3 regions of the Limnoraphis robusta BA-68 BA1 genome follow, and region 1 is predicted to be linked to each of the others. Evidence: riboswitches for the same ligand, from Rfam matches in the RefSeq annotation. Region 1 holds a riboswitch; each other region holds the start of a gene.
The links. Region 1 has a riboswitch for cyclic di-AMP ahead of VB836_RS05245 (hypothetical protein). Riboswitches for the same ligand answer to the same signal wherever they lie in the genome.

Region 1 (3,285 bases):
GCGAATATCCCCGGACTCCACAATCACCTTGCGATCCGGTTGACGCAGACGCCGAGCTTTTTGGTAGGGAGCAGCAGCTCTGAGAGTGGCATCTACAGCAATTCGCTGAACTTTTCCTCTGGGTAAAATCGGTTTAATGTAGCGACCGCGATCATCAGAAAAAATTAAACTGCGACTGCCCGATTTACCCTGACGGTTTGCCTTATTTGCAAAGGATAACACAGTTGGATCGAGAATAATACCCTCCGGATCGAAAATAAATTCTTCGGGAATACTCATCTGTTCTTCTTCGGGGGGTTCCGGGTTTTCTTGATCTTCGTCGTCGTCAACGTCATCGTCTTGTTCAGACTGTTCGGGGGGCGGTGGGGGTGGCGGTTGCTGAGGTTGTTCTTCCGGTGGCGTTTGGATAACGGTTGCACGGGGAACGATAACTAATTCTACTGCGCGTCGCAGATCATCGGCGAGAACTTCGGTTTGACCTTCAAAGGCGGCTGAAGCTTGGGCGACTCGCACGGCAAAGAGTTCGGCTCGATGTCCTTGGACTCCGCCTCGTAGCGCTTCTTCAACCAGATAGTGTATTTGTTCGGGTTTGATGCTAACGTCTTTTAACCATTCTCGGGCTAAGAGAATTTGAGTTTTTAAGTTATCAATATCTTCGCTATATTGAGTTAAAAAGGCTTCGGGAGAACTCGCATAACTGGTGACTCTATCAACCGCAGCCACTCGTTGATCTAAACTTAAGGCGCCATCGGCTGAAAGAGAAATGGCTATTCTATCTAATAAATGTTCTCGAAGCGGCCCTTCTTCGGGGTTATAAGTTGCAATAAATAACGGTTTACAGGGATGTTCAAAACTCATCCCTTCTCGTTCAATTCGGTTACAGCCTTCGGTGAGAACAGTTAATAATAAGTTACTAATATTATCATCGAGTAAATTAATCTCATCGATGTACAAAATCCCTCGATGAGCCGCCGCTAAGAGTCCCGGTTGAAAGACGGTTTCCCCTTGTCTAACGGATTTTTCCACATCCACTGAACCGAGTAAACGATCTTCGGTTACGCCGAGGGGAACTTGAATAAAAGGTGCGGGGATAACTTGTGTTTCTTGGTTGGGGTTGTCGGGATCGGGTTCGAGGTTGGCGATTTCCCCTTTGACGACTTCGATGGGGGGTAATAGGGCATGAAGGGCGCGGGCCATCACTGACTTGGCGGTTCCTCGACGTCCAGCGATCGCCACGCCTCCGAGTCCTGGATCAACGGCTGCCATTAAAAGGGCGAGTTTGATCGCCTCTTGTGCAACGACGGCACTCAACGGGAAGCTGATCGGTGTGGGAGCGGTTGCCGCAGGCATGACTTTAGGAGTTTTTTAGGTACAGCCTTTCATCTTAGCAATTGATGGGTGTTTTTACTAGCGCTTGACGGACAGCTTGATCATTGCTTCTCAAATTTTAGTAATTTGTGATACAAATTTCCAGTAAAAAAGGTGACAATACCTCATCCGAGAATTTTCGGGAGGATCTCGGACAACAATTAAAAGACTACTCGATCAATCCGTTTCCCTGACTGAGATCACAAAGGAAATCTTATCGGATTCTCTCTGTCAAAAAAATTTAAAAACTTGTTGACAATTGAAAAATTATAAAGATAAAATGAGCATAGAAAAATAAAACAAACAGTCAGCCTAATCCGGCAGATAAAAGCCCTTGTTGAGATCACTAATTTTTTTAGTGAAATACAAGTGTTGCTGGAACGGAGGAACCAAATTTTGGGGCTAATCTCGCAAAGGTAGTCTTTGGAAACAGAGTGACCAAGACATGAGAAGGGCATCTCTCAGCCCTCGCCCGTCAGCTAACTTCGTAGGCATTGAGAGGAGTCTGAAGCGCCAACTTTCTAATCACAATTAGATAGATTGTCAATTCAGTTTCCTTGGTTGGTATAGGTCTGATTTGTAGTACCCACCCTAAGAACCTGAACGGTTTACCATGACACCCCGAATTTCATTATCTTTGATCGCGCTTTCTGATGCGTTGGTTCCTTTCCTGTGGCTAAAAACGAGCGATATTATTCTCATATCTGTTTTGGGAAGTATAGGAATAGTTTTAATGTGGTCAATTATTCATTCTTTTATTGTGACCACCATGCCAACACCCACATTACCGATGTTGGTTAACTCAAGTTTAACATTAGGCAAATTGTTTAAAAACTATTTGGAGGTGATCGTTTTAATTGGCAAATCCCTAAATGTTGCAGTTGGCTAATATAGCGGTGTGCGCTCGTATGAGGTACGAACCAGAAACCCGGTTTCTAGCAGAAACCGGGTTTCTACCCAATCGGTGTTGTACCTCACAGAACTGAAAACAGCTATAGATTGAAAAACGCTAGAATAAAGATTCATATTCCTTGAGTAAAAAATGCTCTTTCAACGACTTGATCCTTTGTCCGCAAACTCGTTAGTATCAAACTAAAAGCCCTTAATGACCGTGAGAATATGTGTTTAGCGGAGCAAGTTTGATGTCCAATACATCTGATCAAGAAGAAAACTTTTATATTGTCGCAATAGGCGCCTCGGCGGGGGGAGTGCAAGCCCTACAAACCTTTTTTGCCAATCTATCCAATAGTCCCAACGCCGCTTTTGTTGTCATCCTCCACCACCCCCCCGATAGCGGACATCAGCTATCCGAAATTCTACAACGCCAAACCTCGCTACCCGTCAATGTGATCGAGAATGAAAGCACCATCGACAAAAATAACGTCTATGTCCAACCCCCGCACACCTATCTCAATATCCGGGATCATCGCCTGTATTTAAGTGATTTTCCGACAGAAGGCCTCCCCCTTCCCATTACTCACTTTTTTCAATCCCTCGCCCTAGAATATAACGAACGAGCCATCGGAATTTTGCTGTCGGGTTCGGGAAGTGACGGGGCGGAAGGCTTAAAAAACATCAGTCGGGCTGGTGGGATTGCCCTCGTTCAATGTCCTGAGAGCGCTCAATTTCAAGGAATGCCCAACAGTGCGATTACCTCCGGTTTAGTCGATGAAATCCTCTCGCCTGTGGAATTGGCTGAGGTTGTCTATGATATTACCCACTTGGGAGGACATGAACGGATTTCTCCTCAAGCCCCAAATCTTATTACGACAGAGCAGTTGGGGCAGATTTTAAACATTCTCGCCACAAAACAACAAACGGATTTTTCTCAATACAAAACCACAACCCTCCACCGTCGCATTGGGCATCGCTTCGCCCTGTCTCGCCTGGGAAGTATAGATAGTTATATTCGATTTT
Region 2 (3,285 bases), on a different contig from region 1:
ATGGTTTATGGGCCTGGAGGATACAAGTTTGTTGACTTTTTGCGCGTCGGTGGACCTCTGAATTTATTGATGGCAATTGTTACACCCCTATTAATTGTCTGGCTGTATGGTTTAGAACCCTGAAGTAATAGGTAGATTTTAATAGAGAGAGAAGAGATATTTTATCGCTTCTTTCTCTCTGAAGAAGGAGGATAATTTTTAGGAATTTTGAAAGATTACTCCTAAAGCAAGATGAAAGTCTAGGCATAAATTGACTACAGTAAAAAAAAGTCAATTTTTGAAGATCCTGATAAAAGGAGATTAAAGTAATGCCTAGTGATACCAGAAACGAAGATCAAAAAAATTCCGATATTCAACAACCGATGAACCCCGAGGAAGTTGATCCTCAACAAAAACGTCAACAAAAAGCAGAATTAAAAGAAAAGGGAAATCGCTTAACAGCAAACCCTGGCGATCGCATTGATGAGTCGATGTCTGTCGAAGAAAAGGCTAAACAAGTGGCTGTTGATGCGCCCGATGTGACTGGAGATCATGTTGTTGTTCCCACTTATTTTATCGTAGAAGATGAAGATGGGAATAAAGAAGCATTACACCATGTCCGAGATGCTGAAGAGATTTCTGATGTCATTCGTCAAGCCCGTGTTGATGAAGAAGGGAATCGCAAATGGTGGTAAACTCAATCCCTGTAATCTTGTTTAATCAGTAATACAAGTCCCCCGTTTCTTGATGAAGCTGGGGATTTGATTAACTAATCTTAATTAATTCTATACAGATCTTCCCTTCTGAAAAAAAATATGTTACGCTACGTTCATCAAGAGCAAGTCAGCCTAATCTCTCATTATCTTCTCAGCATTCCTGCTTAGAACAATGGGGAGCGGAGGAACCACTTTTTGGGGCTTATCTTTGACTCCCGATGAGTCAAGAAGGATATCTCTCAATCCTAGCCCGTCAGCTAACTCCGTAGGCATTGAGGGGAGACTGAAGAATCGACACGTATACTATTACAATGTCTTGATTCTCTCAGTTGCAACCATTGGTACTGCTCGCTTCTGTGTACCTGTTTGTTTGATTGAGGCATTGTGAAAAATAAATTTTTTAGGGGTTGGATTTAACTTTTTTCCAACCCTACTCAAACTTAATAATTCTAGTCAGTTAGTTAGGTTTAATTTTCCTCAAACCTAACTGCAAGTTTTAGGCTATCCATCGAATGTTAGGTATTTTTTTAGACTTACCTAAATCGTCACAGCCAAGTTGAACCCTCCAACACCACTAATTATCAGGTTTACTGCTATGGATCATTTTCTATCTATGGGTAATTTTCAGCCTTTCATTGCAGCTACAACATTTATCGCCGTAATGTTTTTCATTACGACAGATTTTCTACACTTAACCATTGCTGCACTTTTAGGTGCCTTAATTTTGGTTTTTCTTCATGTAATGACCTTGACAGAAGCCGTCGATTATATTAGTCAAAGTCATGCAACTATTGCTTTATTCTTTGGGGTTATGGTGTTAGTTCGTGCCTTTGAACCGACTAATGTTTTTGCCTATCTAGCGACAAAAATGGTGATGATTTCTAAAGGAGAAGGAAAGCGATTACTTCTGGGAATTGTAGCAATTACCGCCCCGATTTGTGCCGTTCTTCCCAACGCGACAACGGTCATGTTACTCGCACCTCTCATTCCACCAATGGCGACACAAATCGGAATTGACTTTGTGCCATTGTTGATTTTAATGGTTTTTATCGCCAATAGTGCAGGATTATTAACCTTAGTCGGTGATCCGGCAACCTATATCGTCGGAGATGCGATTAACATGAGTTTTACAGATTACTTATTTCGCCTCAGCTTAGGCGGTGCGGTAGCGGTTTTAAGTGTAATTCTGTTACTGCCTATTTTATTCCCAAAAATCTGGAGAGCCAAATTAAAAAATATTGATAAACTTTCTCTCCCTAAAATTAATCATCCCCGAACCTTAGCTATAGGAGGTCTAATTGCAGCTTTTGTGATCACCTTTTTTATCATCGGAGAATCCTTACCGATTCCTGTTTCACCGGGGGCTGTAGCGTTATTAGGGGCAGCTTTAGCCCTGCTATTATCCCATCATAGTCATATTGATTCGATCAACCATATTCTCCGGGATATTGACTGGAGTACCTTACTCTTCTTTATGGCTGTCTTTGTGTTAGTGGGAGGACTCCAAAAAACCGGGGTCATTAATAATTTGTCTGGCGTTTTAGCCGTTGTCGTGGGTACAAATATTGCTTTTGGTTCAATCCTTTTACTGTTTTTTGTCGGTATTCTTTCGAGTGTTGTTCCGAATATTCCCCTCGTCGTGGCGATGGTTCCCCTTCTCAAACAATATTTAGTGAATGTCGGTTTAGCCGGGCCTGAAGTATTAGCCGTAGATTTTCAAGGACAGTTTCCGGTTGAAGTCTTACCTTTATTTTATGCGATGATGTATGGTGCGACTTTGGGCGGCAACGGCACTTTATTAGGGGCTTCTGCTAACATTGTGGCAGCAGGGATTTCTGAACAACATGGACGCACAATTTCATTTCAAAGATTCCTCAAATACGGATTACCAGTCATGGGAGTTCAACTGGTAGCAGCCGCAATATATGTTGGAGTTATGTTTCTCAAACAGTCATAATCCTTTTTTTGAAATTGACTTCAGTTGTTGATTTCTTTGAAATGGGTTATCGTTGGTATTGGTTTTGACTCGTGAATGCCAACCATGCAACTACTCAATTGGCTACCAGACAGCCCCATTGTCATCTTTACCATATTACTACTCGTTTCTCTGACGTTACCGCCCTGGTTTGAACGTCTCCGTCTTCCTGGACTCGTGGGATTATTATTAGCAGGTGTAGTTTTAGGTGAACATGGTTTAGGCGTATTAGATTCTCAATCTGAAACCATGAAACTGCTGTCAGACATCGGGAAAATTTACCTGATGTTTGTAGCGGGTTTAGAAATTGATCTCGCCCAGTTTAAAAGCAAAAAAGATCGGGCGATAGGCTTTGGAATTTCTACCTTTATTTTTCCCATGCTGGCGGGAATTGCTATTGGGCTTTGGTTCGGCTTTGGTTGGAATGCGGCTATTTTAATTGGTTCCTTACTGGCTTCTCATACGCTGTTGGCTTATCCCATTGTTCAACGCTTAGGACTGATTGATACAGAACCAATTATTATTAGTGTTGGTGCTACGATTTTTACCAGTATTAGCGCTTTATTAGTCTTGGCAATTTGTGTGTCCGTTCAAGCCGGAGAATTTTCACTCTAT
Region 3 (3,285 bases), on a different contig from region 1:
GTTCACCCGATCAGAATGTGTTTGATATTCAGCAGGGTGTCGCGATTGGAATTTTTGTTAAGTATCCTGAAAGCAGTCAAAAGCTTGCTACAGTTTATCATGCTGATTTATGGGGAGTACGGGAGTTATATGAAAATCAGTCTAAAGAAAAAAAACTGATAAGCGGAAAATATCATTGGTTAGCTGAAAATGATGTGAGTTCAACAGATTGGGAAATATTAAAACCAGAATCATCTTTTTATCTATTCAAACCTCAAGATAAAAGACTACTACCAGAGTATCAAGCCTATTGGAAAATAGCTGACATTTTATCTTCAAACTTAACTGGCGTAAAAACTAATCGAGATAAACTATTAATTGATTTTGATTTAGAAAGTCTTAATCAAAGAATAGAAACTTTGCAAAGCGATCAATATACTGATATTCAAATTAAAGAAACATATAGTTTGTCAGATGATCGCTACTGGAATACTTACAGAGAAAGGAATAAAATTAGAGCTACAGATTGGCGGAAAAATATTATTCCATATCTTTATAGACCTTTTGATCAGAGGTATTTACTATATCAAATTAATCTCATTCAAATTGGACGTGGAGGTGCTGGATATAATATAATGCAACATATGATTTATGGTGATAATTTGGGATTAATAACATCTCGTCAACAATCACAACAAAGAGAGTGGACTTTAGTAGGAATTACAAAATTTGTTACAGATAACTGTTCTATATCTAGTAATACAAAAGAGAGAAGTTATCTTTTTCCTCTCTATCTTTACCCCACTGATAACCCCACATTATTTGATTTACAACCCACTAACGCACCTGGAGGTCGCCGCCCTAACCTTTCATCGGAATTTATTCAAGACTTCTCAACTCGCCTAGAATTAGAATTTATTGCAGATGGAAAAGGCGACAAACACCAAACTTTTGGCCCCGAAGATATTTTTAATTACATTTACGCCATCTTTCATTCTCCCACCTACCGCCAACGTTATGCAGAATTTCTCAAAATAGACTTTCCTCGGGTTCCCCTAACATCCAACTCTGAATTATTTTGGTGTTTGTGTGAAAAAGGCGATCGCCTCGTTAACCTGCATCTGATGAAAGTTACCGCAACAGAAATGACCAGTTATCCCGAAGACGGAGATAATAAAGTTGAAAAAGTTCGTTATGTTGAACCGAAGCAAAATCAACCCGGACGAGTTTATATTAACAAAACCCAATACTTTGAAGGAGTTCCGTTAGAGGTTTGGAATTTTTATGTGGGAGGATATCAAGTCTGTCAAAAATGGTTAAAAGATCGAAAAGACAGAGTGTTAGACTTTGACGATTTAGAACATTATCAAAATATTGTTACAGCCTTAAACGAAACAATGATATTGATGCAGCAAATTGATGATATAATTAATCAATATGGCGGTTTTCCAATCGAATAAAAAACTCACCAAAAACTCACCCCTCTTTTTAAGTGGGCAGGGGGGATCAACTATGACCAATCTAAACGATAGCGACTTTGATCTTCCCTATAACCCGGCTTTAATTGCTAGGGCAGAACTCCGCTTAAGTTTGAGATTTTGAGAGAGATTCGTTACTCAATCCCCACGTTACAATTCTTCAAAAACTGTTAACTGAAAAAACTGTAATCCGGACTCTATTTATCCGGGACGAGTCGCCCCTTTTATATCTTTAGACAGAGTAGACATTTTTCATTCAATGCTATAATAGTTCAGAAAGAATAGCAAGCCAGCCTAATTCGAGCAGAATTTCTCAACTTCTACAAGAGCAGAGAAACTTTGTGAGAAACGGAGGAACCAAAAATCGGGGCGAATCTCGCGCAATGTAACCGAGAGAGGCACCTTCCAGCCTTAGCCCGTCAGCTAACTTCGTAGGCATTGGAAGGAGAACCCAATTGCAACATTGGATCTCCTTAACACTCGCTAAATCACCACACAGATAAGGAGACAACTTCATGCGGAAACCGATGTTGATGCGTTTACAGAGCGTACTTGGCTGCGATGACTTGACACAGCAAATGGTGCTATTACCTCAAAACAAAATCTCTCCACGTCGAACAGAATCCTCTAACCTCACCCTGAATATTGTCGTGGGTTATACCGGATCAGATCAGAGTCAAGCGGCGCTGGATATGGCACTTTGGATCGCGCATCAAACCCGTTTAGTCAAGCAAAATCCCGTCTTAGTTCATATTGTTTATGTCATTGATCAGGTTCAACCCGCAACGATAGAAAAAGCCGATCATATTCTTTGGCAAGCACGCTGTTTAGCCAGTGAATGGCGGGGTTCTCTGGATGCTCATTTACGAATTGGTAATGTTGCGACTGAACTCAGTAAAACAGCCCAAGAAATGGATGCTGAGGTGATGTTACTCGGATGTCGAACCTTAAAACATCCGTTGGTTAAGCAATTAGCAAATCAAACGCCCTGCCCCATTTTAGGATTATTACCAAAAGAGTTGAGCGTTGTCTCTTCCGATTAATTTGTCATCATGCCTATCGCTGGAATGCAGATGTTATTATCATCGGTAATAGCGATCAGCAGACTCCAAAAGCCACCAAAGTGCAATCACTCCAGCAAAGCCTGCAAGCGGCAATAAAAAGCGTTAAACTATCATTACGATCATCCATCTTAGGATAGATTTGACCGATAGGATTATCACCGTTGATTCCAAGCATTTTCTGCATCTAAAAGCGCTTGTTCGACGGTTTTTTCGTTTAACATTGCGGCTTGTAAGTTATCATAAATAATCTTTTGCAGTCTTTTGATATCTTTTAAGGGGGGGAGTAAAGTATCGGTTTCATCCATTTGTTTTGCACTAATAATTCGGGCTTGATCTTCTTGGGTATTTCGTCCTTGAACGGGTCTAAAATGACTATCTTTTAAGGCTTCAACCGTCGAAGGTAATACATTTGCGACTTTTGCAAAAGCGAGTTGATTGGTAGAATTGGTGACAAACAAGGCAAATTTTAACGCATTTTCAGGATTAGGCGTTTCTCTCGGAATCACTAAATTCATCACCGCAACGCTTTTTTTCCCGGTTTCTCCGGTAATTTGTGGGGCGGGAGTCGAAACTTTAGCAATAGTGGGAGCGTTTTCTGCAATGGCTTTAAAAAACTGTGGCCCTGATATTAAAATAGCGATTTCTCCCGCTTGATAAAGTTCAATTGCGCGTCGATGTCCTTGAGTTAAAACTTCTTGAGGAAGCAGGTTATTTTGATATAAATCTACCCAATATTGAAAGGCGGCTTTTCCTTCAGGACTGTT

Region 2: it holds a riboswitch for cyclic di-AMP, as region 1 does, so the genes downstream of both, VB836_RS03465 (ArsB/NhaD family transporter) here and VB836_RS05245 (hypothetical protein) in region 1, are expected to answer to the same signal.
Region 3: it holds a riboswitch for cyclic di-AMP, as region 1 does, so the genes downstream of both, VB836_RS23770 (universal stress protein) here and VB836_RS05245 (hypothetical protein) in region 1, are expected to answer to the same signal.

Annotation. Positions count from the first base shown of each region.
Region 1 covers NZ_JAYGHR010000007.1:32,614-35,898, reverse strand. Annotated here, with positions in the region: gene bchD (magnesium chelatase ATPase subunit D) at 1-1,350, opposite strand, end outside; cyclic di-AMP (ydaO/yuaA leader) riboswitch at 1,732-1,877, shown strand; gene VB836_RS05245 (hypothetical protein) at 1,982-2,257, shown strand; gene VB836_RS05240 (CheR family methyltransferase) at 2,511-3,285, shown strand, end outside.
Region 2 covers NZ_JAYGHR010000004.1:83,669-86,953, forward strand. Annotated here, with positions in the region: gene VB836_RS03455 (SLC13 family permease) at 1-123, shown strand, start outside; gene VB836_RS30300 (hypothetical protein) at 309-674, shown strand; cyclic di-AMP (ydaO/yuaA leader) riboswitch at 847-982, shown strand; gene VB836_RS03465 (ArsB/NhaD family transporter) at 1,291-2,652, shown strand; gene VB836_RS03470 (cation:proton antiporter) at 2,728-3,285, shown strand, end outside.
Region 3 covers NZ_JAYGHR010000081.1:15,616-18,900, forward strand. Annotated here, with positions in the region: gene VB836_RS23765 (type ISP restriction/modification enzyme) at 1-1,439, shown strand, start outside; cyclic di-AMP (ydaO/yuaA leader) riboswitch at 1,775-1,910, shown strand; gene VB836_RS23770 (universal stress protein) at 1,973-2,500, shown strand; gene VB836_RS23775 (ABC transporter substrate-binding protein) at 2,677-3,285, opposite strand, start outside.